One region of the Streptomyces sp. NBC_01261 genome, then DNA from elsewhere that is predicted to be linked to it. Evidence: predicted binding sites of a transcription regulator. Region 1 holds the regulator's gene; the other holds the start of a gene.
What was found. Region 1 encodes HspR, which represses chaperone genes until heat shock. Its sites were predicted from a motif close to TTGAGNNNNNNNNNCTCAA; they were not measured.
Positions count from the first base shown of each region.

Region 2: a site for HspR is predicted at 5,639-5,657, ahead of lon (endopeptidase La). Genes of this name have one in related genera too.

Region 1 covers NZ_CP108463.1:5,523,840-5,538,881, forward strand. Annotated here, with positions in the region: gene OG226_RS24285 (sugar ABC transporter substrate-binding protein) at 1-821, opposite strand, end outside; gene OG226_RS24290 (heat shock protein transcriptional repressor HspR) at 1,126-1,575, opposite strand; gene dnaJ (molecular chaperone DnaJ) at 1,581-2,771, opposite strand; gene grpE (nucleotide exchange factor GrpE) at 2,814-3,476, opposite strand; gene dnaK (molecular chaperone DnaK) at 3,473-5,317, opposite strand; gene OG226_RS24310 (MraY family glycosyltransferase) at 5,414-6,436, opposite strand; gene OG226_RS24315 ((Fe-S)-binding protein) at 6,677-8,968, shown strand; gene OG226_RS24320 (hypothetical protein) at 9,173-9,574, shown strand; gene OG226_RS24325 (hypothetical protein) at 9,632-9,991, shown strand; gene OG226_RS24330 (FG-GAP and VCBS repeat-containing protein) at 11,673-13,169, shown strand; gene OG226_RS24335 (Yip1 family protein) at 13,286-14,311, shown strand; gene OG226_RS24340 (hypothetical protein) at 14,403-14,972, shown strand.
Region 2 covers NZ_CP108463.1:4,147,611-4,162,652, forward strand. Annotated here, with positions in the region: gene OG226_RS17820 (sensor histidine kinase) at 1-1,261, opposite strand, end outside; gene OG226_RS17825 (hypothetical protein) at 1,615-2,403, shown strand; gene OG226_RS17830 (MarR family winged helix-turn-helix transcriptional regulator) at 2,469-3,014, opposite strand; gene lon (endopeptidase La) at 3,199-5,616, opposite strand; gene OG226_RS17840 (DUF4259 domain-containing protein) at 5,946-6,371, shown strand; gene OG226_RS17845 (hypothetical protein) at 6,419-6,823, shown strand; gene OG226_RS17850 (GNAT family N-acetyltransferase) at 6,994-7,791, shown strand; gene OG226_RS17855 (rhomboid-like protein) at 7,814-8,728, opposite strand; gene OG226_RS17860 (spermidine synthase) at 8,924-9,646, shown strand; gene OG226_RS17865 (response regulator transcription factor) at 9,760-10,500, shown strand; gene OG226_RS17870 (sensor histidine kinase) at 10,497-11,603, shown strand; gene OG226_RS17875 (multifunctional oxoglutarate decarboxylase/oxoglutarate dehydrogenase thiamine pyrophosphate-binding subunit/dihydrolipoyllysine-residue succinyltransferase subunit) at 11,885-15,042, shown strand, end outside.

The sequences.
Region 1 (15,042 bases):
GTGACGATCCGCTGCACGGCGGTGAGTTCGGCGTCCTGGCCGGTGACGGGCGGGATCTTCGTCAGGCCCGACGCCTTCAGGGCCTTGATGATGCCGCCGGCCATGGCGTCGTTCGCGGAGTACACCGCGGCGATGTTGTTCTTGCCGAGCTTGTCGATCGCCTCGGTCATCTCCTGCTGGGCCACGACCGGGTCCCAGGCCTTGGTGTTGTAGCTCTCGGCGATCGTCACCTTGCCCTGCAGCTCGGACAGCGCCCCGCCCTTGAACACCGCGGCGTTGGGGTCGGTCGGCGAGCCGTTGATCATCACGATCTTGTCGGAGGTGTCCACGTTGCCGCCGAGCGCCTCCAGCAGGGAGCGGCCCTGCACCTCGCCGACCAGTTCGCCGTCGAAGGAGACGTACGCGTCGATCGGGCCCTCGGCCAGCCGGTCGTAGGCGATGACCGGGATGCCCGCGGTCTTGGCCTTCTTCACCATGGTCCGGATCGCGTGCGAGTCGACGGCGTCGAGCACGATGATGTCGACCTTCTCGTCGATCATCTTCTGCATCTGCTTGTCCTGCGTGGCCGCGACGCCGCCGGCGTTCTCGTAGTCGGCCTTGCCCTTGTTCGAGGTGAGTTCCTGGATCTTCGCCTTCATGATCGGGAAGTCGAACTCCGCGTACCGCGTGTTCGTCTTCTCCGGCATGAGCACACCCACCGTGATGTCGTTGCCCTTCGCCGGAGTCGCGTCCGTGCTGCTCCCCGACGAGTTGAGCACGCCACAGGCGGCCAGGGGGAGGGCCAGCGAGGACGCGGCCACGGATATGGCGATACGACGCATTGGGAGCTCACTTCTGGTGCCGTGCGGACGTGGGTGCAGCATTGCAACCCAGGTGACTGAAAAGCCAACGCGGCCACGACCACCGGCGTCAAGCGGAACTACTTAACGAGATGGCAACGCCACGTTCCGTTTGGTATGTGGAGACGCTGCGGAACCCCATCCAAACGCTCTTTACGGACCCTCCACTCAACGGGAGTTCATGAGAAGGCAAAGATCAGCACAACCAACTCCTTCCGAACATCCTGAGCACGCGGAAGGGGCCCGGAGGTGCAGCCTCCGGGCCCCTTCCGTGAGTGAGTGGACGTCAGTCCGAGGACTGCCGCTTCGGCCGCCACACCACCAGCGCGCTGGTCTGCTGGACCTCCTGGTACGGGACCAGGTCGCGGCGGTACGACGCGTGCACCGCGGCCTCGCGCTGCTGCATCGTCGCCGCCGCGCCCTCGACCGCCGACTGGAGTTCCGAGACGCGCTGCTGGAGCGCGACCACCTGGTTCTCCAGCTCGATGATGCGCTTGATGCCGGCCAGGTTGATGCCCTCGGTCTGCGACAACTGCTGTACGGTGCGCAGCAGTTCGATGTCGCGGGCCGAGTAACGGCGACCACGCCCGGCCGTGCGGTCCGGGGAGACCAGGCCGAGGCGGTCGTACTGGCGCAGCGTCTGCGGGTGCAGGCCGGAGAGCTGGGCCGCCACCGAGATGACGTAGACCGGGGTCTCCTCGGTCAGCTGGTACGGGTTGCGTCGACGGCCGTCCATCACTCTCATGCTCCCTTCGCGGCCTGGAACAGCTCCGCCCGCGGGTCCTCGCCCGCGGTCGCCTCTCGATATGCCTCCAGTGCGTCACGAGCATTCCCCGTGACGTCCGTCGGGACACTCACCTCGACGGTCACAAGGAGGTCACCCCGGGTGCCGTCCTTGCGGACCGCGCCCTTGCCGCGGGCGCGCATCGTCCGGCCGTTGGGCGTGCCCGGGGGCAGCTTCAGCGTCACCGGGGGTCCGCCCAGGGTGGGCACCCTGACCTCGCCGCCGAGTGCCGCCTCGGCGAACGTCACCGGGACCGTCACCGTGAGGTTGTCTTCCTTGCGGCCGAACACGGGGTGCGCGTCGACGTGCACCATGACGTACAAGTCGCCCCCGGGACCGCCCCGTTCACCCGGAGCGCCCTTGCCGCGCAGCCGGATGCGCTGGCCGTCCGTGACCCCCGCGGGGATCCGGACCTGCATGGTCCGGGAGGACTTGGCGCGCCCGCTGCCCTTGCAGTCCATGCAGGGGTGCTCGGCGATCAGGCCGCGGCCCTTGCAGTCCGGGCACGGGTCCGTGAGCGAGAAACCGCCGCCGGAGCCGCGCGCAACCTGCCCGGTGCCGACGCAGGTCGGGCACACGCGCGGTGTGCCGTTCTTGTCGCCGGTGCCCGAACAGGCTTTGCAGGGCTGCTGCGAGGACATCCGCAGCGGCACCGTGGCCCCTTCGATGGCCTCCGTGAAGCTGAGCGTGACCTCGGACTCGATGTCCTGGCCGCGCCGGGGCTGGGTACGGGTCGTGCCCGTGCCGCCGCGGTTGAACAGGCCGCCGAAGACGTCACCGATCCCGCCGCCGAAGCCGCCGGCTCCCCCGGCGCCACCACCGCCCTGGGCGCCGCCTCCGAAGAGGTCGCCCAGGTCGAAGTTGAAGTTGCCGCCGCCCGCGCCGCCCGGCCCCGGGCGGTAGCCGCCGTTGCCGAAGAGGGAGCGGGCCTCGTCGTACTCCTTGCGCTTCTTGGGGTCACCGAGGATGTCGTGGGCCTCGGAGATCTCCTTGAAGCGCTCCTCGGCCTTGGCGTTGCCCTTGTTGGCGTCCGGGTGGAACTCGCGGGCGAGCTTCCGGTACGCCTTCTTGATCTCGGCCTCGGTGGCGTCCTTGGGGACGCCGAGGACCTTGTAGTAGTCCTTCTCGATGAAGTCCTTGGTGCTCATCCTCGACGTCCCTCCTTCGGTCCGCTCGGTGCGTCAGCTGCGTCAGCCCTCTTCAGGGCCGTTGTCCTTCTCCTCGGCGGCCTCGGACTCGTCCTCCGCCTTGCCGGTCTGCGCGGCGCCGGGCTGCGGCTCGGCTACGGCCACCCGCGCGGGGCGGATGGTGCGCTCGCCGATGCGGTACCCGGGCTGCAGGATCGCCACGCAGGTCGTCTCGGTGACGTCCGGCGCGTACGAGTGCATGAGGGCCTCGTGGATCGTCGGGTCGAAGGGCTCGCCCTCCTTGCCGAACTGCTGCAGGCCCATCTTCGACGCGGCGGTCTCCAGCGACTCCGCCACCGACTTGAAACCGCCGACGAGTTCACCGTGTTCCCGCGCGCGGCCGATGTCGTCGAGCGTGGGCATCAGCTCGGTCAGGAGGTTCGCCACGGCGACCTCCTTGACCGCGATCCGGTCGCGCTCGACCCGGCGGCGGTAGTTCTGGAACTCGGCCTGGAGCCGCTGGAGGTCCGCGGTGCGCTCTTCGAGCGCCTTGCGCACCTGGTCCAGCTGGGCCGTCAGACCGGCGATCTGTGCACTTGCGTCCCCTGCCGGGGCCGCCCCCTCCCCACTGCTGGAGGGGGAGGCGGCCTGCGGCTCGGCGTCGTCGGGGGTGGCGCCGGAGGGGACGTCGGGCTTCTCGTCGAAGCCCGGGGTCTCCTCCGTCACGCGGCACCGTCCTTGCGCTCGTCGTCCACGATCTCGGCGTCCACCACGTCGTCGTCCGCCTTGGGCGCCTCGGCACCCGGGGCGTCGCCGCCCGCGGCCTGGGTGGCCTGGGCGTCGGCGTACATGGCCTGGCCGACCTTCTGCGAGACCGCGGCGACCTTCTCGGTGGCGGTGCGGATCTCGGCGGTGTCCTCGCCCTTCAGCGCGGCCTTCAGCTCCTCGACGGCGGCCTCGACCTCGGTCTTGACCTCGCCGGGGACCTTGTCCTCGTTGTCCTTGAGGAACTTCTCCGTCTGGTAGACGAGCTGCTCGCCCTGGTTGCGGGACTCGGCGGCCTCGCGGCGACGGTGGTCCTCGTCCGCGTACTGCTCGGCCTCCTGGCGCATGCGGTCGACCTCGTCCTTCGGCAGCGAGGAGCCGCCGGTGACGGTCATCTTCTGCTCCTTGCCGGTGCCGAGGTCCTTGGCCGTGACATGCATGATGCCGTTGGCGTCGATGTCGAAGGAGACCTCGATCTGCGGGACACCGCGCGGGGCCGGCGGCAGACCGGTCAGCTCGAACATCCCGAGCTTCTTGTTGTACGCCGCGATCTCGCGCTCGCCCTGGTAGACCTGGATCTGCACGGAGGGCTGGTTGTCCTCGGCGGTGGTGAAGATCTCGGACCGCTTGGTCGGGATCGTGGTGTTGCGCTCGATGAGCTTGGTCATGATCCCTCCCTTGGTCTCGATACCGAGGGACAGCGGGGTGACGTCGAGGAGCAGGACGTCCTTGACCTCGCCCTTGAGGACACCGGCCTGGAGGGACGCGCCGATGGCGACGACCTCGTCCGGGTTGACGCCCTTGTTGGCGTCCTGGCCGGCGGTCAGCTCCTTGACGATCTCGGCGACGGCGGGCATCCGGGTGGAGCCACCGACGAGGACGACGTGGTCGATCTCGTTGATGGAGATGCCGGCGTCCTTGATGACGTTGTGGAACGGCGTCTTGCAGCGCTCCAGCAGGTCGGCCGTCAGCTGCTGGAACTGGGCGCGGGTGAGCTTCTCGTCCAGGTGCAGCGGGCCCTCGGCGGACGCCGTGATGTAGGGCAGGTTGATCGAGGTCTCGGTGGAGCTGGACAGCTCGATCTTGGCCTTCTCGGCAGCCTCACGGAGACGCTGCAGAGCCATCTTGTCCTTGCCCAGGTCCACGCCGTGACCGGACGCGAACTGCTTCACCAGGTAGTCGACGACCCGCTGGTCCCAGTCGTCACCACCGAGGTGGTTGTCGCCGTTCGTGGCCTTCACCTCGACGACGCCGTCGCCGATCTCCAGGAGGGACACGTCGAAGGTGCCGCCACCGAGGTCGAAGACGAGGATCGTCTGGTCGTCCTTGTCGAGGCCGTACGCCAGCGCCGCGGCGGTCGGCTCGTTCACGATGCGCAGGACGTTCAGGCCCGCGATCTCGCCGGCCTCCTTCGTCGCCTGACGCTCGGAGTCGTTGAAGTACGCCGGGACGGTGATGACCGCGTCGGCCACCTTCTCGCCCAGGTAGGCCTCGGCGTCGCGCTTCAGCTTCTGCAGGATGAAGGCGCTCATCTGCTGCGGGTTGAAGCTCTTGCCGTCCAGCTCGATCTTCCAGTCCGTGCCCATGTGGCGCTTCACGGAACGGATGGTCCGGTCAACGTTCGTGACCGCCTGGCGCTTGGCCACCTCTCCGACGAGCACCTCGCCGTTCTTGGCGAAGGCGACGACGGACGGCGTGGTCCTGGCGCCCTCTGCGTTGGTGATGACGGTGGGCTCGCCGCCTTCAAGAACGCTGACGACGGAGTTAGTCGTGCCCAGGTCGATGCCGACCGCACGTGCCATGGTTGATTCCTCCAGCAATGACTTGAGTGGAACGGACTCAAGTGTGCACGACACTCACCGCTGGGTCAACAGAGCTGAGTCGACCAGACTCAACTCTTATCCGTTCCTTACACGCAACTGCGCCCTGACCTGCGTGGACGCTGCACGTCGTGCCCCGTAGACACTCACTTTAAGCAGCCCGAACACGACGACCAGGGCCCCGCCCACCACCCACACGACGGCGGATTCACCGATCCACCCGTTGTGCACGAGCACCCCGACGAGCACTCCGGAGAACCCCCCGACGGCCAGGACCACCACCGCGCCCTGCGGAGTGAGCCCCAACCGCCGCAGCCGATGGGCGAGATGGTCGGGCCCGCCCCGCAGCAACGCCCGCCCGGCCAGCCGTCGCGACAGCAACACCAGTACGGCATCCGCACTCGCGACGGCGGTGAGCGCGAACAGCACCCCCGCACTGGACGCGAACCCGCGCCCGGCCTGCGTGACCACGGCGGCCGAGGCGAGCACGAACCCCGTGAACAGCGACCCGCACGCGCCGAGCGCGATCCGCGCGGGATGCCAGTTGTGCATCAGGAACCCGGTGAGCGCGGCGGCCAGCACACTGAGCAGCACCGCGAGCCCGTCCATCACTTCCATCGCGGCACAGGCCCCGACCCCGAAGGCGGTGACCACCCCCACGGTCCCCGCGAGCCCGTCGGCGTGATCGAGCCCCTTGAAGGCACCGGCGACGAACACGATCCAGACCGCGGCCAGCGCTCCACCGGGCACCCCGATCTCGCCGTACGGCACGACGCAGGCCGCCGCCACGGCCGTACCGAGGACCAGGAACCGTGTCTTCAGCCGCCACACGTCGGCGACGAGCCCGAGCGCGGCCACGGCGGACCCGGCGCCCAGCAGCCCGCCGACGCCGTCGCCGAGCGGGGCGACGCCGGTCCAGTGGCACGCCCAGGTCACCGACACGACGGCGAGCGCGACGGCGAGTCCCCCGAGCAGCGGTACCGGACGCGTCCGCCGTCTGCGGTCGACGATTCGCGCCCGCAGTGCGGGCACCCGGAGCAGTGCGGCAAGGAGGGCGGAGAGGAGCAGGGCGGTCGTGGCGGCGAGAATCCCGTAGAGCACGGATCCAAATTAGACGCAAATGTACCAATTCAGTACGAATAACACGATCAGACCGTAACAAGCTCGGGAACAAGCCCGGAGCAGGTCTTTTTAGGCAACCCTCAGCGACACACATCACCGCACGGCTGGCTACAGTGCGACGCAAGATAGGGGTAGTCTCGGTCGAACCGATTAAGTTACCGCTTAGTAATGTGCTGGGTGGTAATGCCATGACCCCTCGCAGGCCCGAGGAGCCCTGAAATGCAACTCGCCGCGATCATCGTGTCGCTGGTACTGATCGTGGTCGGTGTGGCGCTGTTCGCCCGCGCCGTCCTGCAGATCTACACCTTCATGCGACTCGGCCAGAACGTGCCAGCGGGCACCCGCACCGACGAGCCCGTCCAGCGCACCGTCACCGTGGCCAAGGAGTTCCTCGGCCACACCAGGATGAACCGCTGGGGTGTCGTCGGCGTCGCACACTGGTTCGTCGCGGTGGGCTTCTTCTCGCTGCTGCTGACGATCGTCAACGCCGTCGGCCAGCTCTTCCAGGCCGACTGGCTGCTGCCGATCATCGGTGAGTGGGCGCCGTACAACGTCTTCGTCGAGTTCATCGGCACGATGACGGTCCTCGGCATCCTCGCCCTGATCGTGATCCGCCAGCTGAGCAAGCCGAACAAGCCGGGCCGCAAGTCCCGTTTCGCCGGCTCGAACTTCGGCCAGGCGTACTTCGTCGAGGCCGTCATCCTCATCGTCGGCGTCTGCATCTTCATGCTGCACGCGCTCGAAGGCGCCCAGCACCACGTCGACGGCTACGAGGCGTCCTTCTTCATCTCGTACCCCGTGGTCTCGGCCCTGCGGCACCTGGACGTCTCGACACTCCAGAACCTCACCTACTTCTTCGCCGGCCTGAAGATCGCGACCTCCTTCATCTGGATGATCACGGTCGCCCTGAAGACCGACATGGGCGTGGCCTGGCACCGTTTCCTGGCGTTCCCGAACATCTGGTTCAAGCGGAACGCGACGGGCGAGACCTCCCTCGGCGCCCTGCTCCCGATGACGTCGGGCGGCAAGCCGATCGACTTCACCGACCCGGGCGACGACGACGTCTTCGGTGTCTCCCAGGTCGAGCAGTTCTCCTGGAAGGGCCTGCTGGACTTCTCCACGTGCACCGAGTGCGGCCGCTGCCAGTCGCAGTGCCCCGCCTGGAACACGGGCAAGCCCCTCTCCCCCAAGCTCCTGATCATGTCCCTCCGCGACCACGCGCACGCCAAGGCCCCGTACCTGCTGGCGGGCGGCGGCAAGTCGATGGAGGGCGAGGAGAAGGCGACGGAGGAGCAGCTGAAGGACGTCCCCGCGGCGGCTCTCGCGGAGGCGGAACGCCCGCTGATCGGCACCCTCGAAGAGAACGGGGTCATCGACCCGGACGTCCTGTGGTCCTGCACCACCTGCGGCGCCTGCGTCGAGCAGTGCCCGGTGGACATCGAGCACGTCGACCACATCGTCGACATGCGCCGCTACCAGGTGATGATCGAGAGCGCGTTCCCGTCCGAGGCCGGGACGATGCTCAAGAACCTGGAGAAGAAGGGCAACCCCTGGGGCCTGGCGAAGAAGCAGCGCCTGGAGTGGCTCAAGGAGGTCGAGTTCGAGGTCCCGGTCGTGGGCCAGGACATCGAGGACCTGTCCGAGGTCGAGTACCTGTACTGGGTCGGCTGCGCGGGCGCGCTGGAAGACCGCGCGAAGAAGACGACCAAGGCCTTCGCGGAACTCCTCCACATCGCGGGCGTCAAGTTCGCGATCATGGGCGGCGACGAGAAGTGCACGGGCGACTCGGCGCGGAGGCTCGGCAACGAGCCGCTGTTCCAGGAACTCGGCATGGAGAACGTCATGGCCCTGAACATGGCGTTCGGCGAGGAACTGGACGACGACGGCAAGGTCGTGGCGGAGTCCGCGAAGCCGAAGTCGGCGAAGAAGATCGTCGCGACCTGCCCGCACTGCTTGAACACCATCGGCAACGAGTACCCGCAGCTCGGCGGTGACTACGAGGTCATCCATCACACCCAGCTGCTCCAACACCTCGTCGACGAGGGCAAGTTGGTCCCGGTGACCCCGGTCGAGGGCATCATCACCTACCACGACCCCTGCTACCTGGGCCGCCACAACAAGATCTACACACCCCCGCGCGAGATCATCGCCAGCGTCCCCGGCCTCCGCAACGAGGAAATGCACCGCCACAAGGAACGCGGCTTCTGCTGCGGCGCCGGCGGAGCGCGCATGTGGATGGAAGAGCGCATCGGCAAGCGCATCAACAACGAACGCGTGGACGAAGCCCTCTCCCTGAACCCGGACATCGTCTCGACGGCCTGCCCCTTCTGCCTGGTCATGCTCACCGACTCGGTCAACGGCAAGAAGAACGACGGCAAGGCCAAGGAATCGATCCAGGTGGTCGACGTGGCCCAACTCCTCCTGGACTCGGTCAGAAAGCCGTCGGACGACGAGCCCCCGGCAGGCACCGAGGAACCGGAGAACGCCCCGGAACCCCAGCCGGTGAAGTAACCAGCCGGTCTTCTACGACGACGCCCCGCACCCTTGCCAAAGGGTGCGGGGCGTCGTCGTAGGGGGTGGGGTGTAGCGGGCTACACCCCTGATCCGGGAGAACGGTCCCTCGTGACGGCGAGCGCGCGACGGAATCGTAGAGGCAAGAGAACACGCCCCCTCCGATGCCTCCGATGCCCTCCGATGCCCTCCGAAGGAACTCCCGTGAAGTCGCTGCTCGCCACCATGAAGTCGCTCGTCGCCAACCTGCTGCTGTGGTCGTTCTTCGTCGGCGGCCTCGCCGCGAGCACGGCCTCCGGGGCGGTGCTGGACGGTACGGCGAAGAACGCCGCCACCTACACCGGTATCGCCGTCTCGCTCCTGGCCGGCTCCCGCATCGCGAAGAAGCCGAAGATCAAGGCGTTCCTGTCGAAGCGGTCGACGCTGTGGTTCCTGTTCCTCTTCAACGGGGGTGTGGCCGCGTTCTGTTACTTCTCCATGGACGGCGTCAAGGGCATCGCGACCGCGGCGGGCATGGGCCTGGTCTCCCTGGGCGCGGCGGGCGGCCTGCTGGCGAACCGCCGCGAGCCGACCACCAAGGCACGACTGGAAGAGCCCTGGGCCTGACCCCACCTCGATCGCCCCGCGTACCCCCAGCCGGAACTCCCCTCGAAGGACCCTCCCATGCCCCCGAACCGCCGCACGGCCACCCTCGCCACCACAGCCGCAGCCATAGCCCTGACTGCCGGGCTACTGACGGCCTGCGACCCAACCACCCCCGCTGCCTCCTCCGACGCCTCCAACTCCCTGACCTGCCTGCAGAACTGGAACACGATCTCCGACAGCCTCAAGGCCATCCACGACAACGAATCCATCGCCAAGATCGACGCCGACTCGGACAACACCAAGTTCAACAAGGCAGTCGACAACCTCAACAAGGCGATCTCCGACTACAACAAGTCCATCCTGAACGGCGACACCACCCCCGACCCCAGCAAGATCGACACGGCGGCAAGCCAACTCAAGAACATCTGCACGCCGTAAAACACAAGGCGGGGAAGGCGAACGCGGCTTGACACATGAACATTGGGCCACTCGCTTCTCAGCCAGTGTCGTGCTTCCACGGCCCGAGTAAAGGGCGCTTCGCTGCGCTACGCGTCGCCTTCGGCGATGGCCCTGCGGGCCACCCTTGACTAGGGCCGCTCCAGCCCGTTCCAGAAGCGAGCGAGCGGCCCGGAAGGACGGGTGGCCAAGGTGGGCGGGCCCCTGTCTGTACTGCGTTCCGGGCCGGTGCGAAGGGGCGCGCTCGCGTCTCGCCAGCACGCCGGGCTGGCTCAGCGGCTATCGGCCGGTGGGGTGGGAGGCGCGGGTGGTGACCGCCGCCTTGGGCTGATCCGGGCCGGTGCGCGGGGACGCGCTCGCGTCTCGCCGGCACGCCGGGCTGGCTCAGCGGCTATCGCCCGGTGGGGTGGGAGGCGCGGGTGGTGACCGCCGCCTTCGGCTGATCCGGGACGGTGCGCGGGGACGCGTCCGCGTCTCGCCGGCACGCCGGGCTGGCTCAGCGGCTACCCGTCGGTGGGGTGGGAGGCGCGGTGGGACTGCCCCCTCTTGGTTAGATCCGGGCCGGTGGGACGGGACGCGTTCGCGTCTCGCCTGCACGCCGGGTGGGCTTGGCGGCTACCGACCGGTGGAGGGGGAGAGAGCACGGGGGTACGGGACATGGGGGCGTGTTGCCGTCTTGCCAGTACGCCGCCTCGGCTCAGCGGCCGACCCCGGGTGGGTGGGTGGGTGGATGGGTGCTGGAAGCCGGGGGTAAATATAACCACTGTCGCGACCTTTGCCGGTTAGAAAAGACCCCAGCCTCCCTAGGGGGCAGGGCTGGAAGTCGGAAGTCGGAACCAGGAGGGGGGAGGTGGGTCCGCGAAATGTGACACTTCCGCCTTGACTGTCACATTCTGCCGACCGAGTACCCCGGGGCCCGGGGCCCGGGGAGAGCCGACCGGCAAACGGGGGGACGGCCATCGCCCGGGCCACCACCCACACCATCGCCCGGGCCGCCGCCCGGAACCGGTCCGGAGTCTCCCCCTGTCCATGCCCGTGGCCCGGAACTGCCCACCACCCGCGGCCTGTTGCCCATGACCCGATGCTCGTGACGTTGGTCCCCGTCCGGTGCACTCTGCACCCCCACCCGGAGTCCTGATGCACGCCCGAGGTACAGATCCGCAGATCACCCTCTCTCCCCCCGACCACGAACTCCCCAGCACTCCTTGCCACTTAGCCTCCTGCTCAGCAAGTCCCCGCCAGGCGGCAGCCGCTGAGCCGGCCCGGCGTGCTGGCGAGACGCGGACGCGTCCCCTCACCCCGGCCCGGAACGCAGTACAGGTGGGGGATGCGTACTTGGGCCGCCCATCCCTCGGGGCCGCCCGCTCGCTTCTCGCAGTCCTGACACTGGCCAAGAAGCGGGCGGTCCGACGGTCACGTCACGACGTACGCAAGTGGCAGTTCCGGGTAGCGAGTTGAGCCCCAGCTGTTGTCATCGCCGCACCCGCCCCGAGAACCCCGCCCGCCTCCGAAGTCACGTACAACCTTTACGCACCACGACAGGTCTCCTGATCGCCAACCACCCGTGAAGCCAGGGACAACTCCCGGCAAACATGGACGGTCCGCAACCACATCGACGCGGATGCCCGCCACGCATCCCCCGCATGCCGCAGGAGAACCCCGCATGCACCAGAAGCATCACCCGCACCTGCGTCTCGCCCTGGCGACAGCCGCCGCGGCCGCGCTCACGGGCGGTCTGCTCACGCTCTCGGCGACGACGGCCAGCGCCGCCGACTCGTTCAAGGTCGCGAAGGCCGACTTCAACGGCGACGGATTCGGCGACGTCGTGGCCTCGGCCCCCGGCGCCTATGTCAGCGGCCACGCCAACGCCGGCCAGATAGTCGCGCTGTACGGCAGCGCCTCCGGCGTGACCTCGGCCAAGCGCTCGGTCATCAGCCAGAACTCCGGCACCGTGCCCGGCACCGCCGAGGCCGGCGACTGGTTCGGCGGCGCGACCGCGTACGCCGACTTCAACGGCGACGGGTACGACGACCTCGCCGTGGCCTCGCCGAGCGAAAAGGTCGGCACCGACACCGACGGCGGCGCCCTCGCGATCCTGTGGGGCTCGGCGAGCGGCCTCACCGGCAAGAGCAGCGACGTACCGGACCCGGCCGTCTCCTCGCACGACTACTGGGGCCTGTCCCTGGCGGCCGGCGACTTCGACGGCGACGGCAAGGCGGACCTGGCGGTGGGCAGTTCGGCCGCCACCCTCTATGTCTACAAGGGCGGTTTCAGCAGCTCCACCGGTCGGCCCGGCGGCCGTTACACCGTCAAACCCCCGATCCAGCCCGGCAGTTCCGGCTACCCGTACGGACCCGAGCAGCTCACCGCCGGCGACGTGAACGGCGACGGCCGTACCGACCTGGTGGTCGACGGCTACGAGACGCAGACCGACAACGGCTGGAACACCAACTACTACCTGCCCGGCAGCGCGACCGGCCTGAGCGTCGCGGGCGTCAAAACCCTCAAGCCCGGCATCGTCACCGGCATAGGCGACATCAACGGCGACGGTTACGGCGACATCGTCACCGGCGCCGACTGGGACGCGACCACCAGCGACGGCCAGACCATCCCCGACTCCGCGAACGGCGGCAAGGCCAGCATCACCTACGGTTCCGCGTCCGGCCCGGCCTCGACCACCGGCATCACCCAGAACACCGGGAACGTACCCGGCAGTTCGGAGAAGGGCGACGGCTTCGGCTGGGACCTGGACCTGGGTGACGTCAACGGCGACGGCTACCAGGACCTCGTGGTCTCCACCCCGGCGGAGGACCTCGGCAGCGTCTCCAACGCCGGCATGGTCACCGTCATGTACGGCTCCGCGAGCGGTATCAACACCTCCACCGGCCTCCAGTCCTTCGCCCAGAGCACGGCGGGTGTCCCCGGCACGGACGAGAAGAACGACCTGTTCGGCGAGGACGTCAAGCTCGACGACGTCAACGGCGACGGCAAGGCGGACCTGATCATCGGCCAGGCCGAGGACGGCGGCGACGGAGCGGTGACCTACCTGCCCTCCACCGGCACGAAGATCGGTACGATCGGCTCCCGCGCCCTCTCCGTGACCTCGGTGGGCGTCTCCACCTCGGGCACGGCCCAGTTCGGCTCCCTCTTCGCCGACTAGGACCCGCCTCGACCTGTACTTCTTCTCCGCCGGGCCCGCGCCGACCGACCACCACGGCCGACACGGGCCCGGCCCCTGTCACCCCCTCAGGGCTCCCGCCTGACTCCCCTTAGGGGATGTCACAGCTCGGCAGCAAAGCCCCGGCCGAAAGCCCCGGCCCGGCACGTGTCTCCGCGGAACCAGGTACGTTCGATGACGTGGCTGGATTCAGGATCGGACGCGGCGGCCGGGACGGCAGGGCCCCGCAAGCGCGCCCTCAACAACCTCCGTACGGGCAGCAGGCACCCCCGGCGCCGCAGGGACAGCCGTACGGCTACCCCGCGGCTCCGCAGCCGTACCCGCAGCAGCAACCGCAGTACGGAAGTGCTGCGGGCGGCGGCCGGCAGTGGTCCCAGGGGAACGGCGGGAACGGCGCCTACGGCGACGAGCCGGAGTACTTCGGCGGCGGCGGGTACGGCCAGGGCGCCCACCCGGGCACCCCCGACCCGTACGCGGCGAACAACCCGGGCAGCACCCAGGCCTTCGCCGTAGGGGAGGACCCGTACACCCAGGGCGGTACGTACCGCGCGGGCTCGGCCCAGGCGCCCACCGGCCCGGTCGGCCCCCGCCTGCACTGGAAGGACCTGCTGAGAGGCATCGTCCTCGCCCCCCAGCAGACCTTCCTCCAGATGCGGGACTACACGATGTGGGGCACCGCCCTGATCGTGACGTTCCTCTACGGCCTGCTCGCGGTCTTCGGTTTCGACGGCGCCCGCGCGGACGCGATAAGCGCCACCCTGGCGAACGCGGTCCCGATCGTCCTGATCACGGCCGTGGCGATGGTGTTGTCGTCCTTCGTCCTGGGCGTGGTCACCCACACGCTGGCCCGCCAGCTCGGCGGCGACGGCGCCTGGCAGCCCACGGTCGGCCTCTCCATGCTGATCATGTCCCTCACGGACGCCCCCCGCCTGGTCTTCGCCATGTTCTTCGGCGGCGACGCGACCTTCGTCCAAGCTCTCGGCTGGGCCACCTGGGTAGCGGCCGGCGCCCTCCTCACGATGATGGTCAGCCGCTCCCACGACCTCCCCTGGCCGAAGGCCCTGGGCGCATCGGCGATCCAACTCATCGCCCTGCTGTCGATCGTGAAACTGGGCACGTTCTAGAGGCTCCTCGGCTACGACAGTTCCTCCGCTACGACGACGAAGGGCTCCCGGTTCACGCCGGGAGCCCTTCGTCGTCGTAGAAGATGCCTCCATGACAGACGATTCAAGGCGTCCCATGATGCGACCCGCGCGTGCGCTGCTTCCCCTTTTCCTGCTGCCAGTTCTCCTCACGGGATGCGGCTCGGACAAGAACGGCGGGACGGCTGCCGACAGCGCCGACCTCGACGCAGCCGCGCGCAGCTGGGGTGTGGCACCGGAACTCGTCTATGTCACCGAGGTCTCCGGCTACACCGTGTTCCAGGCGTCGGTCGGCGAGTACGAGGACGAGTTCGTCACCGCGTACCGGTCGGAGGAAGGTGCCAGCAAGTTCGGCCTCTTCGCAGGTCACGGCACGCTGACAGCGGAGAGCTGCCCCAAGCAGCCGCTGGGCGAGGTGACGGACAAGCCGGTCACCTGTGAGCACGACGGCGACGCCTGGTACCGCACAGCGGGTGAAAGCCACGAATACGCGGTGCCCATCGACGCCGTGGTGGTCCATCTGATCGCGGACGCGGACAAGGTCGACCGCGCCGTTCTGCGCAAGGCGGCCGAGGCGGTCCACCGCCCGGACGACAGCGAGTTGGCGGCGCTCCTGCCGACCCCCGATGACGCGGACACATGAGAGCAGGGGCCGGGTTGGCTGAGTCAGGAGTAGAAGCGCGAGAGATCCCCAGGTCACGCCCCCGACCGTC
Region 2 (15,042 bases), 1.4 Mb from region 1:
GGGCGTTGACCGAGCGGACGACCTGGGCGAACTCGTCGTTGCGGCCGGTGAACTTGATGGGCTCCTCGGCGCCCGGGTCCTCCGCCTCGGCCAGCCGCGTCGAGCCGCGGCGCAGGACGGAGAGCGGGCGGGTGAGGGTGCGGGCCATCGCGGTGGCGATGCCCACGGCGAGCAGCATGAGGGCGCCGAGGATCGCGACGCGGAGTTCCAGCGCCTTGACGTCGTCGTCGCGGAGCTGGGCGAGGTCCTTGCCGCGGTCCACGTAGAGCGCGGACTCCTCGCCGCGCATCAGGTCGACGCGGGCGGAGAGCGCCGCGTCGAGCTTTTTCGTGCTGGTGTCCAACTGGTCGTCGGACAGCGTCGGTTGGGCGGTGAGGGAGGTGAGGTACTTCTCGGCGGAGTTGACCTCGGACCCGGTGACCGTGGAGTCGTAGCCCGCGACGGCGTCCTTCGTCGCACCGTCGCGGAAGTCGGCCAGGGCGGCGTCGGAGCGCAGCCGGGCCTGCTGGGCGGCGGCGCTGAGGGCGTCGCGCTCCTTCGTCTGGGCCTTCGTGGAGGTGGTCTGGGTGACCGGGAGGCCCGTGATGGCGCTGGTGACCGTCTCGGTGGTCGACGGCACGTTCAGGGCGGCCAGGAGCAGTCCCCGCGTGGCGGCGGCCTGCTGGACGGCGGCGTCGAGTTCGGCGAGGGCGTAGGCGCCGGAACCGGCCCGCGGCGGCATCTTCTCCGCCAACTGCTCGGCCAGCCGGTGCAGTTCGGTGATGGCACCGGAGTACGCGGCATGCGTCTCCAGCGCGCTGCTCTTCCCGGTGAGCGCGGCCCGTCGTACGGCGGCGACGTCGTCGAGGTCCGAGCGGAGCGCGGCGGAGATGTCGGTGTCGGCGCGGAGTTCGTCGACCTGGCGGTCGACGCGGGCGCTGTGGTCCTCGTCGGGCGCCTGGGACTTGGGGCGTCCGGCGGCGATGTAGGAGGTGACCGCGTCCCGCTCGTCGGCGAGGGAGTGGGCCAGCGACAGCGCGTCCTGGGTCTGCCCGGCGAGGGTCACCAGGTTCTGGGAGTCGCTCAGTTGGCCCGAGGCGGTGATGAGGGAGGGGACACCTGCCGCGGCGATGGCGGCGGCCACGACAGCCACGGCGATGATGAGCCGGTTGCGTACGTGGGTACGGCGCCCGCTGCCCGCGGGGTCGGGCACGGCGGCACCGGTGGCGCCCCCCTGAGGGGCCGTCTGCTTGCCTGTGCGCCGCGGCCGCTTCTTCTGCACCGGTGCTCGCATTCCTGACTCGTGATACCCATGGGCCCGGGTGACGCTCCGTCATCCCGGTACGGCGACCCTCCCAGTGCCGGTAGGCAGTGACCGCGCATCGTCCGGCCCGCCACCCGAAGGAGTGAACCCCGGACGGGAGTTGGCGGGCAAGTTCCGGCGGCCCGCCCAAAGCCCTCGCGGCGCGTGCCGGTTGGACGTGAGCGGCGGGCTTTGGCAGGATTCGCCGCCACGCATTTCCGGAGTGATCCATTACAGCCCAAACCAGGCGCCTGACCTGCACGACTGCGCCCATTCGACCATGAGTGCCAACCTTTTACGGAGCCTGTGAAGAGGTCGTGCAGACTGGCCGTATGCGTACGGAACTTGTGTCGGAACCGGGCGACCCGGACCGCCCCGACGAGGACTTCGCGAGCGTCGGCCTTCCGGCCTCGGGACAGGGCGGTTCGCTGATCGTCCTGGACGGTGTGACACCGCCCGGAGGCGAGACGGGCTGTCTGCATTCCGTCCCCTGGTACACCGCGCGCCTGGGCGGCGCGCTGACCGAACTGACCGTTTCCTACCGGGATCTGACCCTGTCGGAGATTCTCTCCCGGGCGATCCTCCGAACAGCTGAGGCCCACGCCACCACCTGTGACCTTTCTCACCCACGCACCCCGCAGGCAACGGTGGTGCTGGCCCGCTGGTCCCCCCACGAGGTCGAATACCTGGTCCTCTCGGACTCCGCCCTGCTGGTCGAATCCCCGGCCGGCGAGGTGACCGCGGTACTGGACGACCGCCTCTCCCGCCTGCCGCGCAGCGCCCTCGCGACGGACGCCATGATCGACACCACGCTCCGTAACAAGGAGGGCGGCTTCTTCACGGCCGCCGCCGATCCCTCGGTCGCGGCAAGGGCGGTCACGGGATCACTCCCCCGCACCGACGTCCGTGCCCTCACCGCCCTCACGGACGGGGCGACGCGGTGGGTGGAGAAGTTCGGCCAGGGCGACTGGGCGGACTGCTTCGCCCTCGTACGGAAGGAAGGGGCACCGGAGTTGGTGACCCGGGTGCGGGCGCTGGAGCGGGCCGACGCGGAGGAGCGGACGTATCTGCGCCGGAGCAAGACACACGACGACGCGACGGTCGTGTACGTCGAGCTGTGACCGGCCGCTACGCCGGCGTCACGGCTCCCCTGCACGTCGAACCGTGAACTGCCCCTACAACGGCGTCACTTCTCCATGACTCCGTTCAACTGGTGGATCAGGCGGGCCAGTTCGGCGACCTCGCGGCGGTCCCAGTGGGAGAGCTGGCTGACGTAGCGCGCCCGCCGGGCCTCGCGGACGTGGGCGACCCGGCGGCGGCCCTCGTCGGTGAGGTCGACCAGCCAGGCGCGGCCGTCCGCCGGGTCGGGCTCGCGGGCGATCAGCCCCAGGTCCTCCAGGGCGCGCAGCTGGCGGGACATCGTGGCCTTGCCGACGCCGATGTAGGCGGCCAGCTCCGTGGCGCGCTGCCGGCCGTACTCGTCCAGCCGGACCAGCAGGCCGTACGCGGCGGACTCCAGGTCGGGGTGGACCTCACGGGCCATCTCGCCCTGGTTGGCCCGGGCCCGGCGGAAGAGGAACGTCAACTCGCGCTCCAGGGACAGGTATTCGTGGTCGACGGCGAGCCCGTCGGGGCCCATGGACAGCACGTCGCCGTCTCCGGAGAGGCCGCCGCCGTCCACGGGAAGCCCGCCGCCGTTCCTGTCCTCGCCCTTGTGCACGTCAGCACCCATTGGTCCGCTTTCCCGATCGTGAAAGTTTCCGCCAAACACCGTCATCGCCGCAGCTCCGCCAGTATTTCGCAGGCCTGGGCCAACGGCGTCGCCCGGACCCCCTTCCCAGGACACGGACGTGCGACAAAGGCCCGGGCCCCCTCGCGAAAGGGGCCCCGGGCCTTCACCTACCGGTGGACGTCCGTCACGCCGCCACCGGAACCTCCGACGTCGCGCCGTTCGTGGCCGGCGCCAGCGCCAGCTCCAGGACCTGGCGGACGTCCGTCACCGCGTGGACGTCGAGCTTGTCCAGGACCTCGGCCGGAACGTCGTCCAGGTCGGGCTCGTTGCGCTTCGGGATGATGACGGTGGTGACCCCGGCCTGGTGCGCGGCGAGCAGCTTCTGCTTCACGCCGCCGATCGGGAGGACCCGACCGGTCAGGGAGACCTCACCCGTCATCGCCACGTCCGTGCGGACCAGGCGACCGCTGAGCAGCGACGCCAGGGCCGTCGTCATCGTGACACCCGCGCTCGGGCCGTCCTTCGGCACCGAACCCGCCGGGAAGTGGATGTGCACGCCCCGGTCCTTCAGGTCGCCCACCGGCAGCTCCAGTTCGGCGCCGTGCGAGCGGAGGAAGGACAGGGCGATCTGCGCGCTCTCCTTCATCACGTCACCGAGCTGACCGGTCAGGGTCAGGCCCGCCGCGCCCGTCTCCGGGTCGGCCAGCGACGCCTCGACGTAGAGGACGTCACCGCCCGCGCCGGTGACCGCGAGGCCGGTGGCGACACCGGGTACGGCCGTACGGCGCTCGGCCGGGTCCTGGGCGGACTCGGGCACGTGGTGCGGCCGTCCGAGCAGACCGCGCAGGTCGGCGTCGGTCACCGTGAACGGCAGCTCGCGCCGGCCCAGTTCGTGCTGGGCCGCGATCTTGCGCAGCAGCCTGGCGACGGACCGCTCCAGGGTGCGGACGCCCGCTTCACGGGTGTACTCGCCGGCGAGCTTGCGCAGCGCGCTCTCGTCGATGACGACCTCGTCGTCCTTGAGCCCCGCCCGCTCCAGCTGGCGCGGGAGCAGGTGGTCACGGGCGATGACGACCTTCTCGTCCTCGGTGTAACCGTCCAGCCGTACCAGTTCCATACGGTCGAGCAGCGCCTCCGGGATGGCTTCGAGCACGTTGGCCGTCGCCAGGAACACCACGTCGCTCAGGTCGAGTTCGACCTCCAGGTAGTGGTCGCGGAAGGTGTGGTTCTGCGCGGGGTCGAGCACTTCGAGGAGTGCCGCCGCCGGGTCGCCCCGGTAGTCGGACCCCACCTTGTCGATCTCGTCCAGCAGGACCACCGGGTTCATGGACCCGGCCTCCTTGATGGCCCGGACGATACGACCGGGGAGGGCACCCACGTACGTACGCCGGTGTCCACGGATCTCGGCCTCGTCCCGGACCCCGCCCAGCGCGACCCGGACGAACTTCCGCCCCATCGCGTGCGCGACGGACTCTCCGAGCGAGGTCTTGCCGACACCGGGCGGCCCCACGAGGGCGAGCACGGCACCACCGCGTCGGCCCCCGACAACACCCAGCCCCCGCGCCGCGCGCCGCTTGCGCACGGCCAGGTACTCGGTGATGCGCTCCTTCACGTCGTTCAGACCGGCATGCTCGGCGTCGAGGATCGCCTTGGCGCCCTGGATGTCGTACTCGTCCTGGGTCCTTTCGTTCCAAGGCAGTTCAAGAACGGTGTCCAGCCAGGTGCGGATCCACGACCCCTCGGGCGACTGGTCGGAGGACCGCTCCAGCTTCTCGACCTCCTTGAGCGCGGCCTCGCGGACCTTCTCGGGAAGATCGGCGGCCTCGACGCGGGCCCGGTAGTCGTCGGACTCCTCGCCGTCGCTCGTGTCCCCGTTCAGTTCGCGCAGTTCCTTGCGGACGGCATCGAGCTGGCGCCGCAGCAGGAACTCACGCTGCTGCTTGTCGACGCCTTCCTGCACGTCCTTGGCGATGGTCTCGGCAACGTCCTGCTCGGCGAGGTGGTCGCGCAGGTGCTGGGTGGCGAGCTTCAGCCGGGCCACCGGGTCGGTGGTCTCCAGCAGCTCGATCTTCTGGTCAGTGGTGAGGAAGGGCGAGTAACCGGAGTTGTCGGCAAGCGTGGACACGTCGTCAATGGCCTGCACGCGGTCGACGACCTGCCAGGCCCCGCGCTTGCGCAGCCAGGCGGTGGCCAGCGCCTTGTATTCCTTCACCAGCTCGGAAACGGAGCCGGGCAGGGGTTCGGGCAAACTCTCGTCGAGAGCGGTGCCCTCGACCCAGAGCGCGGCACCAGGACCGGTGGTCCCGGCCCCGATCTTCACGCGGCTACGGCCGCGGATCAGCGCACCCGGGTCACCGTCGGCCAGCCGGCCGACCTGCTCGATGGTGCCGAGCACGCCGGTGCTCGCGTAGGTCCCGTCGATGCGTGGCACCAGCAGGACCTTGGGCTTTCCGGGCTCGGACCCCGCGGCGGCCTGCGCGGCCTCCACGGCGGCGCGTACATCGGTGTCGTTCAGGTCCAGCGGAACCACCATTCCGGGCAGCACGACCTCGTCGTCGAGCGGCAGCACGGGCAGGGTGAGCGGTGTGGACGTCGAAGCCATGATCTCCCCTTAGGCAGTCAAGTTGAGCTATGCCGACTCAATGCTTGGGAGTCTTCGATTGTTCCCCACCCGGTGTTCGCCGTGAGCGATCAGCCGCAGTGCGCCGGGTTCTGTGCAGGTCAACACGGAAAGGAGGCAGGGGCTTCCCGGGGAGCGGGGTGCGTTCGCAGGGTGCGCTGACGGGGCGGCCGGGGCTCGGTACCCCATCTCGACGGCAGGCATCGGCGGTCGGCATCGGCAGTCGGCCTCGGCAGTCGATGTCAGTGGCGCCTGCCACGATCCCCTGACGCGACGCCAGCACGATCTCGATCACGACTCAGGAGAGACGCATGGGCACCTGGGACACCGGCCCCTTCGACAACGACACCGCTGCGGACTGGTGCGGCGACCTCGACGACGCCTCTCCGGACGCGCGTCAGGGCTTGGTGCGGGACACGCTCGCCCGGGCGGCCGACACCGTCGATCTCCTCGACGCGCGCGTCGGCGACGAAGCCGTCGCGGGAGCGGCCCTGGTCGCCGCACAATGCCCTGGCGGCGAGCCCGCCCACCCCGTCTACGGACCGGACGAGCCGCTCCCCGACCTCACCGGTCTGCGCGCCCTCGCCCTCCAGGCCCTCGACCGCGTCCTGACCGAGCCGTCCGAACTCCTGGAGCTCTGGGAGGGACCGGACGGCGGCCCCTGGCGGGCGACCGTCAGCCGACTCCGCGGCACTCTCGCGCCCCAGCCGCCAGGAGAACAGCTCAGCCTCATCTGAACCCCCGCCGACAGCGCAACCACCCGTTCCCCATCCGGAAGGTCCACATGAGCTGGGACGTTCTTCTCCTCAACCTGCCCGACGACATCACCTCGGCGCAGGACATACCCGACGACTACACCCCGCGCCCACTCGGCCCACTGCACGAGGTCCTCGCGACCGTGAGCAGGGCCGAGCCCTCAGCCGACCTCTCGGATCCCACCTGGGGCGACCTCACCGGACCCACCTGGTCCATCGAACTCAACATCGGCTCGGACGATCCCGTGGACTCGATCATGCTCCACGTCCGCGGCTCCGGCGACGACGTGCTCCCCTCCGTCTTCCGCCTCGCGGGCGCCTTCGGCTGCAAGGTCCTGGACTGTTCCTCAGGAGACCTGATCACTCCGGGAGGACCCTCGGGCTGGCACGCGTTCCAGGAGTTTCGCGACGGCATCGCCGACACCTCACGCTGACTCCGGGTCGGGGGACAACAACTGCGTCGAACTCGCGGCATCGGACACATCAAGACGACCACCGCCCGCCGATAACCAGTTGCCCCGGCTCGCACACCTCCCCGTACCGTCGCCCCGTGACAGAACCGGAAACCGAGACCCAGACCCTCCTCTCCGCCTACGACAACCAGATGCGCGGCACCCCACCCGTCCCGCCCGCCGGAGTGACGTACGAGAAGGACGGGCCGCTGCTACGGATCGTCGGGCAGTTCCGGGGGTTCGTGAGCGGGCCGCGTGACCTGGGGGTGCAGGGGCGGGAGCTGGACGAACTGATCGTGCGGCAGCGGGACTTCTTCGCGGCGCGCGGGGAGAGCGTGGAGTGGAAGACCCGCTCCCACGACGTGCCCGCCGACCTCACCGACCGGCTGCGCGCGGCGGGGTTCGTGCCCGAGGAACCGGAGACCGTGCTGATCGGGCCGGCCGAGGAGATGGCCGTAGGAGAGCCCGTGCTGCCGGACGGGGTCACGATCCGCCGGGTCACCGCCGTGGCGGACCTGCGGCGGATCGGCGCCCTGCAGTCGGCCGTCTGGGACATGGACCTGAACTGGCTGGCCACCGACCTGCTCGGCCGGATCGCCGCCGCTCCGGACGAGATGGCCGTCTACGCCGTGGAGGCGGAGGGCGAGATGGTCTCCGCGGCCTGGCTCGCCTTCCGGCCGGGGACGGAGTTCGCCAACATGCTGGGCGGCTCGACCCGCGCCGAGTGGCGCGGCAAGGGCATCTACCGCGCCCTCGTGGCCACCCGAGCCGCTCTCGCCGTCGCCCGCGGAGTGCCGTATCTGCAGGTGGACGCCTCGGACGACAGCGCGCCGATCCTGCGCCGACTGGGGTTCCGGGCGATCACCACGACCACGCCGTACGTGTGGTCACCGGAGCAACCTCCCCGGAAGAGCGCCACCTTGGAGTCCCGGGACCGGAGAAGTAGCTGAACGCGGCCAGGCAGCCAGGGAGTTAGACCCCCGCAACCTCAACCCGGGCCGCCCCAGCCACCCCTGCGGCTCGATTCGCCTGCGCCGCCCGCGCCCACCGCCGTGTCAACGGCCACGTCGCGACACCTATCGTCAGCGAGATCAGGTGGCCCCAGTTCGTCATGGGGTCGGTGAACGCGATCAGGTCCGTGACCAGTGACCAGCCGAACAGGGTGATCAGCGGGAGGCCGAGCCACGGTCGGAGGAGGCCGGCCAGCGCTCCTATGCTCGTCGCCACGCCGAAGCTGATGCCGTAGTCGAGGCGGTGGAGGGAGCTGTCGGGGAGGTGGCCCACCAACACCGCGAATCCCACGGTGCCTTCGGTCGCCAGCGTGGCCACTATGTGCCCGAAGAGGAAGACACCGGCCGCCCGTACCCCGCCGATCCGGCGTTCCAGCGCGGTCAGTACGAGCAGGAACAGGAACGCGTACGGCGACACCATCCCGCCCACGATCCACAGCGCGCTGGCGACCAGCACGAGGAACGGGTCGCGGAGGAGGTGGGTGACGTCGGTGCTGGACGCCTGGTGGAGTTGGTTCACGAAGGTCGGATCGGCGTACTGCGCCACCAGTGACGTCACGACGAGCAGCAACCCGTAACAGAAGGTGAACGGCGTCCCGGTGGGCGTGGGCAGCAGCCGCCAGGGGTGGAGGCCGCGGAGTGCGAGCAGGACGCGCGATTCTCCGGGGACGGCGGGGGTGGACGCCGAGACGGACACCGCCGCCAGGGCCAACGCCTGCCCCTGGCCCTGAACCTGAACCGGGAAGGCCAACTCCCCGGCCGTTTCCAGCACTTCCCGCTGTCTCGGCATCGCGTCCAACAACCCGGACTCATCGGCCAAGGGCCCGCCCTGAGGCGTGGCGGAGGCCTGGGTGTCGGCCGTCGCGATCCGTTCCACGGTGAGGCGCTCCTTCCGGTTCACACCCCACCCTTCGCCGTCCCACCTGCCCCTGTCTATGACCGACGCCACGCGAGGGCCGATTCACAGCAACCTGAAAGCCTTCCCGCGCGTCCGCAGGTACCTTGCACCCGGACGTGTTCGCCCTGGGTTAATTCGGCCGCACGATCCGGTGAAACTGCCAGGATGGATCGCATGACCACCGCGTACGACACCGCCGCGTACGACAGCACCTCCCCGTACGACACCCCCGTCGTCCTGGACCGTCGCGAGGGCCCCTACGGCGAGGTGGTGCTGCGCCGGCACGGGGAGTTGCTCCAGATCATCGCCAACGGGTGCTTCCTCATGGACACTTCGGACGGGCGGTCGGAGCGGCTGCTGGTCGACGCCGCACGCGATGCCCTCGACTCGCGCCCCGAACCCGATGGAGCGCCGGACGTGTTGATCGGCGGGCTCGGTGTCGGGTTCTCGCTCGCTCATGCCGCCGCCGATCCCCGCTGGGGGCGGATCACGGTCGTCGAACGGGAACCCGCGATCGTCGAATGGCACCGATCGGGGCCCTTGTCGGCGCTCTCCGCGGACGCTCTCGCCGACCCGCGGACCGAAATTGTGAAAACGGACCTGGTCGCATTCGTCAATGAGACTTGCGCCACTTTCGACGCGCTCTGTCTCGACATCGACAACGGCCCCGGCTGGACCGTCACCGAGGGCAACGACAGCCTCTACTCACCGGCCGGACTGGCAAGCTGCGCAAGGGTGTTGAGACCGGGCGGGGTACTCGCCGTATGGTCGGCGCAGCCCTCTCCGGAATTTGAGCGAACCTTATGGAATGCCGGGTTCCAACGGGTGCGTACCGAAGAGATCCCGGTTGCCCGAGGAGTTCCCGACGTCGTGCATCTCGCCGTACGACCTGGATAGCAAAGGCGACGTCACTCCCCGTACTCTGCTTGCCTGGCGCAGATCATTCAAGCGTCAAGAGCAGTCATGGGATCACCCCACTGGTTCCGGAAAGCACACTTCAGGGGCGGGCGATGGAGCAGACACACACCTCCCACAACGGTACGGCCACGGCCACGCCGGGCGCGCAGCGCCGGGTGCTCGTGGTCGAGGACGATCCGACGATCGTCGACGCCATCGCGGCCCGTCTGCGCGCCGAGGGATTTCTCGTGCAGACCGCGGGCGACGGGCCTTCGGCCGTCGACACCGCCGAGGCCTGGCAGCCCGATCTGCTGATCCTCGACATCATGCTGCCCGGCTTCGACGGGCTGGAGGTCTGCCGCCGTGTGCAGGCCGCCCGCCCGGTGCCGGTGCTGATGCTCACCGCGCGCGACGACGAGACCGACATGCTGGTCGGGCTCGGGGTCGGCGCCGACGACTACATGACCAAGCCGTTCTCGATGCGGGAGCTGGCGGCGCGCGTGCACGTCCTGCTGCGCCGGGTGGAGCGTGCCGTGGTGGCCGCGTCCACCCCGCGCTCGGGCATCCTGCGCCTCGGCGAGCTGGAGATCGACCACGCGCAGCGCCGGGTACGGGTGCGCAGCGAGGACGTTCACCTCACACCCACCGAGTTCGACCTGCTGGTGTGCCTGGCGAACACCCCGCGCGCCGTGCTCTCGCGCGAGCAGCTGCTCGCCGAGGTGTGGGACTGGGCGGACGCCTCCGGCACCCGCACCGTCGACAGCCACATCAAGGCGCTGCGCCGGAAGATCGGCGCCGAGCGGATCCGCACGGTGCACGGCGTCGGCTACGCACTGGAGACCCCGACGCCATGAACGACGGGCCGACGTCACGGAGGAGCCCCGGGGAACCCTGGGGCGGCGTACGCCCGTTCTCGATCAAGACCAAGCTGGGCGCGCTGGTCGTCATCGCGGTGCTCATCACCACCGGGCTGATGATGATCGCCATGCGCACGGCGACGGAGCTGCGCTTCATCACGGTCTTCTCGATGATCGCCACACTGCTGATAACGCAGTTCGTGGCCCATTCGCTCACCGCGCCGCTGGACGAGATGAACACGGTGGCCCGGTCGATCTCGCGCGGTGACTACACGCGCCGGGTGCGCGAGAACCGCCGTGACGAACTGGGCGACCTGGCCGGGACGATCAACGTCATGGCCGACGAGCTGGAGGCGCAGGAGCGCCAGCGCAAGGAACTCGTCGCGAACGTCTCGCACGAGCTGCGCACCCCCATCGCGGGCCTGCGCGCCGTCCTGGAGAACGTCGTCGACGGCGTCTCGGCCGCCGATCCGGAGACCATGCGGACGGCGCTGAAGCAGACGGAGCGCTTGGGACGTCTCGTCGAGACGCTGCTCGATCTCTCCCGGCTGGACAACGGCGTCGTACCGCTGAAGACGCGCCGCTTCGAGGTGTGGCCGTATCTCTCGGGCGTGCTCAAGGAGGCCAACATGGTCGCCTCCGCGCGCGCGGGCATCGCGTCGGGCTCGGGGAGTCACACGCGGACGGACGTCCATCTGCACCTGGACGTGTCCCCGCCGGAGCTGACCGCGCTCGCCGACCCGGAGCGCATCCACCAGGTCGTCGCCAACCTGATCGACAACGCGGTCAAGCACAGCCCCGCGCACGGCCGGGTGACGGTGAAGGCGCGGCGCGGGGCGCGGCCGGAGTCGCTGGAGCTGGAGGTCCTGGACGAGGGGCCCGGCATCCCGAAGGCGCAGTGGGCGCACATCTTCGAGCGGTTCAACCGGGGAGCGGTCAGCTCGCCGCACGGACCGGGCAGCGACGGCGGTACGGGCCTCGGTCTGGCGATCGCCCGCTGGGCGGTGGATCTGCACGGCGGCCGGATCGGTGTGGCCGAATCCGACCGTGGCTGCCGGATCATCGTCACCCTCCCGGGACTGTCTTCCGTGCCAAGTTGACGTAAAGTTCGAACCGGAGCCCAAAGATCCACGACGGTCCGCGCTGGCGGACACGTGTGATCAGGCACAGGCCCGCGCCATCGGCGCGTCCGGCCCGCATCGACGCGACCCTTCCGCAGCGGAACCACGCTTGTTTCCCGCCATTTCGATGCTCGAAACACACTTTCCGATGTGACTTACGCGACGATGGACCGGCCCGACCCGACCTTGGCGGTCATGGGGGCGTAGCCTTAATTCCCGCTGTCCATCACCTTGTGAAGCGGAAGAGGGCGGTTGCCGCCGTGTCGTCACAGTCCCCCAGTAACTCGACCATCTCGACCGAGTCCGACCAAGCCGCGGGTAAGAATCCCGCGGCGGCGTTCGGGCCCAACGAGTGGCTCGTCGACGAGATCTATCAGCAGTACCTCCAGGATCCGAACTCGGTAGACCGAGCCTGGTGGGACTTCTTCGCCGACTACAAGCCGGGCGCGGCTGCCGCCCCGACCTCGACTTCGGCGGGTACTGCGGCCGCGGGGGCCGTAGGAACCACCCCGGCCCCGGCGGCACCCGCCGCCCCGGCCCAGGCTCCGGCCGCTCCTGCCGCGCCTGCCGCTCCGGCGGTCCCCGCGCCGGCGCCCGCAGCCGCCGCTCCGGCGCCGGTGAAGGCCGTAGCCCCGGCTCCCGCGCCTGCGAAGGCGGCGGCCCCGGCCGCTCAGCCGAAGAAGGCCGAGCCCGCGGTCGAGGCCGTCGGTGGCCCGGAGTTCGTCACCCTGCGCGGTCCCGCCGCCGCGGTCGCGAAGAACATGAACGCCTCGATCGAGGTCCCCACCGCCACGTCGGTGCGCGCGGTCCCGGTCAAGCTGCTCTTCGACAACCGCATCGTCATCAACAACCACCTGAAGCGTGCCCGGGGCGGGAAGATCTCCTTCACCCACCTCATCGGCTACGCGATGGTGCAGGCCATCAAGGCCATGCCGTCGATGAACCACTCCTTCCAGGAGAAGGACGGCAAGCCGACCCTGGTCAAGCCGGAGCACATCAACTTCGGTCTCGCCATCGACCTGGTGAAGCCCAACGGCGACCGCCAGCTCGTCGTCGCCGGCATCAAGAAGGCCGAGACGCTGAACTTCTTCGAGTTCTGGCAGGCCTACGAGGACATCGTCCGCCGCGCCCGCGACGGCAAGCTGACGATGGATGACTTCACGGGCGTCACCGTGTCGTTGACCAACCCCGGCGGCCTCGGCACCGTCCACTCGGTCCCCCGCCTGATGCCCGGTCAGTCGGTCATCATGGGCGTCGGCTCCATGGACTACCCGGCGGAGTTCCAGGGCACCTCCCAGGACACCCTCAACAAGCTCGGCATCTCGAAGGTCATGACGCTCACGTCGACCTACGACCACCGGGTCATCCAGGGCGCCGCCTCCGGCGAGTTCCTGCGGATCGTCGCGAACCTCCTGCTCGGCGAGAGCGGCTTCTACGACGAGATCTTCGAGGCGCTGCGCATCCCGTACGAGCCGGTCCGCTGGCTCAAGGACATCGACGCGTCGCACGACAACGACGTGACGAAGGCCGCCCGCGTCTTCGAGCTGATCCACTCCTACCGGGTCCGCGGCCACGTCATGGCCGACACCGACCCGCTGGAGTACCGCCAGCGCAAGCACCCCGACCTGGACATCACCGAGCACGGCCTCACCCTGTGGGACCTGGAGCGGGAGTTCGCGGTCGGCGGCTTCGCCGGCAAGTCCCTGATGAAGCTGCGCGACATCCTGGGCGTGCTGCGCGACTCCTACTGCCGCACCACCGGCATCGAGTTCATGCACATCCAGGACCCGAAGCAGCGCAAGTGGATCCAGGACCGCATCGAGCGCTCGCACTCCAAGCCGGAGCGCGAGGAGCAGCTGCGCATCCTGCGCCGCCTGAACGCGGCCGAGGCCTTCGAGACCTTCCTGCAGACGAAGTACGTCGGCCAGAAGCGCTTCTCCCTTGAGGGCGGCGAGTCGGTCATCCCGCTGCTGGACGCGGTCATCGACAGCGCGGCCGAGTCGCGCCTCGACGAGGTCGTCATCGGCATGGCCCACCGCGGCCGGCTCAACGTTCTCGCGAACATCGTCGGCAAGTCGTACGCCCAGATCTTCCGCGAGTTCGAGGGCAACCTCGACCCGAAGTCGATGCACGGCTCCGGCGACGTGAAGTACCACCTGGGCGCCCAGGGCACCTTCACCGGCCTGGACGGCGAGCAGATCAAGGTCACCCTCGCGGCGAACCCGTCGCACCTGGAGACGGTCGACCCGATCATCGAGGGCATCGTCCGCGCCCGCCAGGACATCATCAACAAGGGCGGCACGGACTTCACGGTCCTGCCCCTCGCCCTGCACGGTGACGCGGCCTTCGCGGGCCAGGGCGTGGTGGCCGAGACGCTCAACATGTCCCAGCTGCGCGGCTACCGCACCGGCGGCACGATCCACATCGTCATCAACAACCAGGTCGGCTTCACGGCCGCCCCGGAGTCCTCGCGTTCGTCGATGTACGCCACGGACGTGGCGCGCATGATCGAGGCCCCGATCTTCCACGTGAACGGCGACGACCCGGAGGCCGTGGTCCGCGTCGCGCGGCTGGCCTTCGAGTTCCGTCAGGCGTTCAACAAGGACGTGGTGATCGACCTCATCTGCTACCGCCGCCGCGGTCACAACGAGTCGGACAACCCGGCCTTCACCCAGCCGCTGATGTACGACCTGATCGACAAGAAGCGCTCGGTGCGCAAGCTGTACACCGAGTCGCTGATCGGCCGGGGCGACATCACCCTTGAGGAAGCCGAACAGGCGCTCCAGGACTACCAGGGCCAGCTGGAGAAGGTCTTCACGGAGGTCCGCGAGGCGACCGCCCAGCCGGGTGCCGCCCCGATGTCGGACCCGCAGGCGGAGTTCCCGGTCGCGGTCTCCACGGCGATCTCCTCGGAGGTCGTGAAGCGGATCGCCGAGTCCCAGGTCAACATCCCGGACACCTTCCACGTCCACCCGCGCCTGCTGCCCCAGCTGCAGCGCCGGGCGACGATGGTCGAGGACGGGACGATCGACTGGGGCATGGGCGAGACGCTGGCGATCGGCTCCCTGCTGCTGGAGGGCACCCCGGTGCGCCTCTCCGGCCAGGACTCCCGCCGCGGCACGTTCGGCCAGCGCCACGCGGTCCTCATCGACCGCCAGACGGGCGAGGACTACACCCCGCTCCAGTACCTCTCCGAGGAGCAGGCGCGCTACAACGTCTACGACTCCCTCCTCTCCGAGTACGCGGTCATGGGCTTCGAGTACGGCTACTCGCTGGCCCGCCCCGACGCGCTCGTGATGTGGGAGGCGCAGTTCGGCGACTTCGTCAACGGCGCGCAGTCGGTGGTCGACGAGTACATCTCGGCGGCGGAACAGAAGTGGGGCCAGACGTCCGGCGTCACCCTCCTGCTCCCCCACGG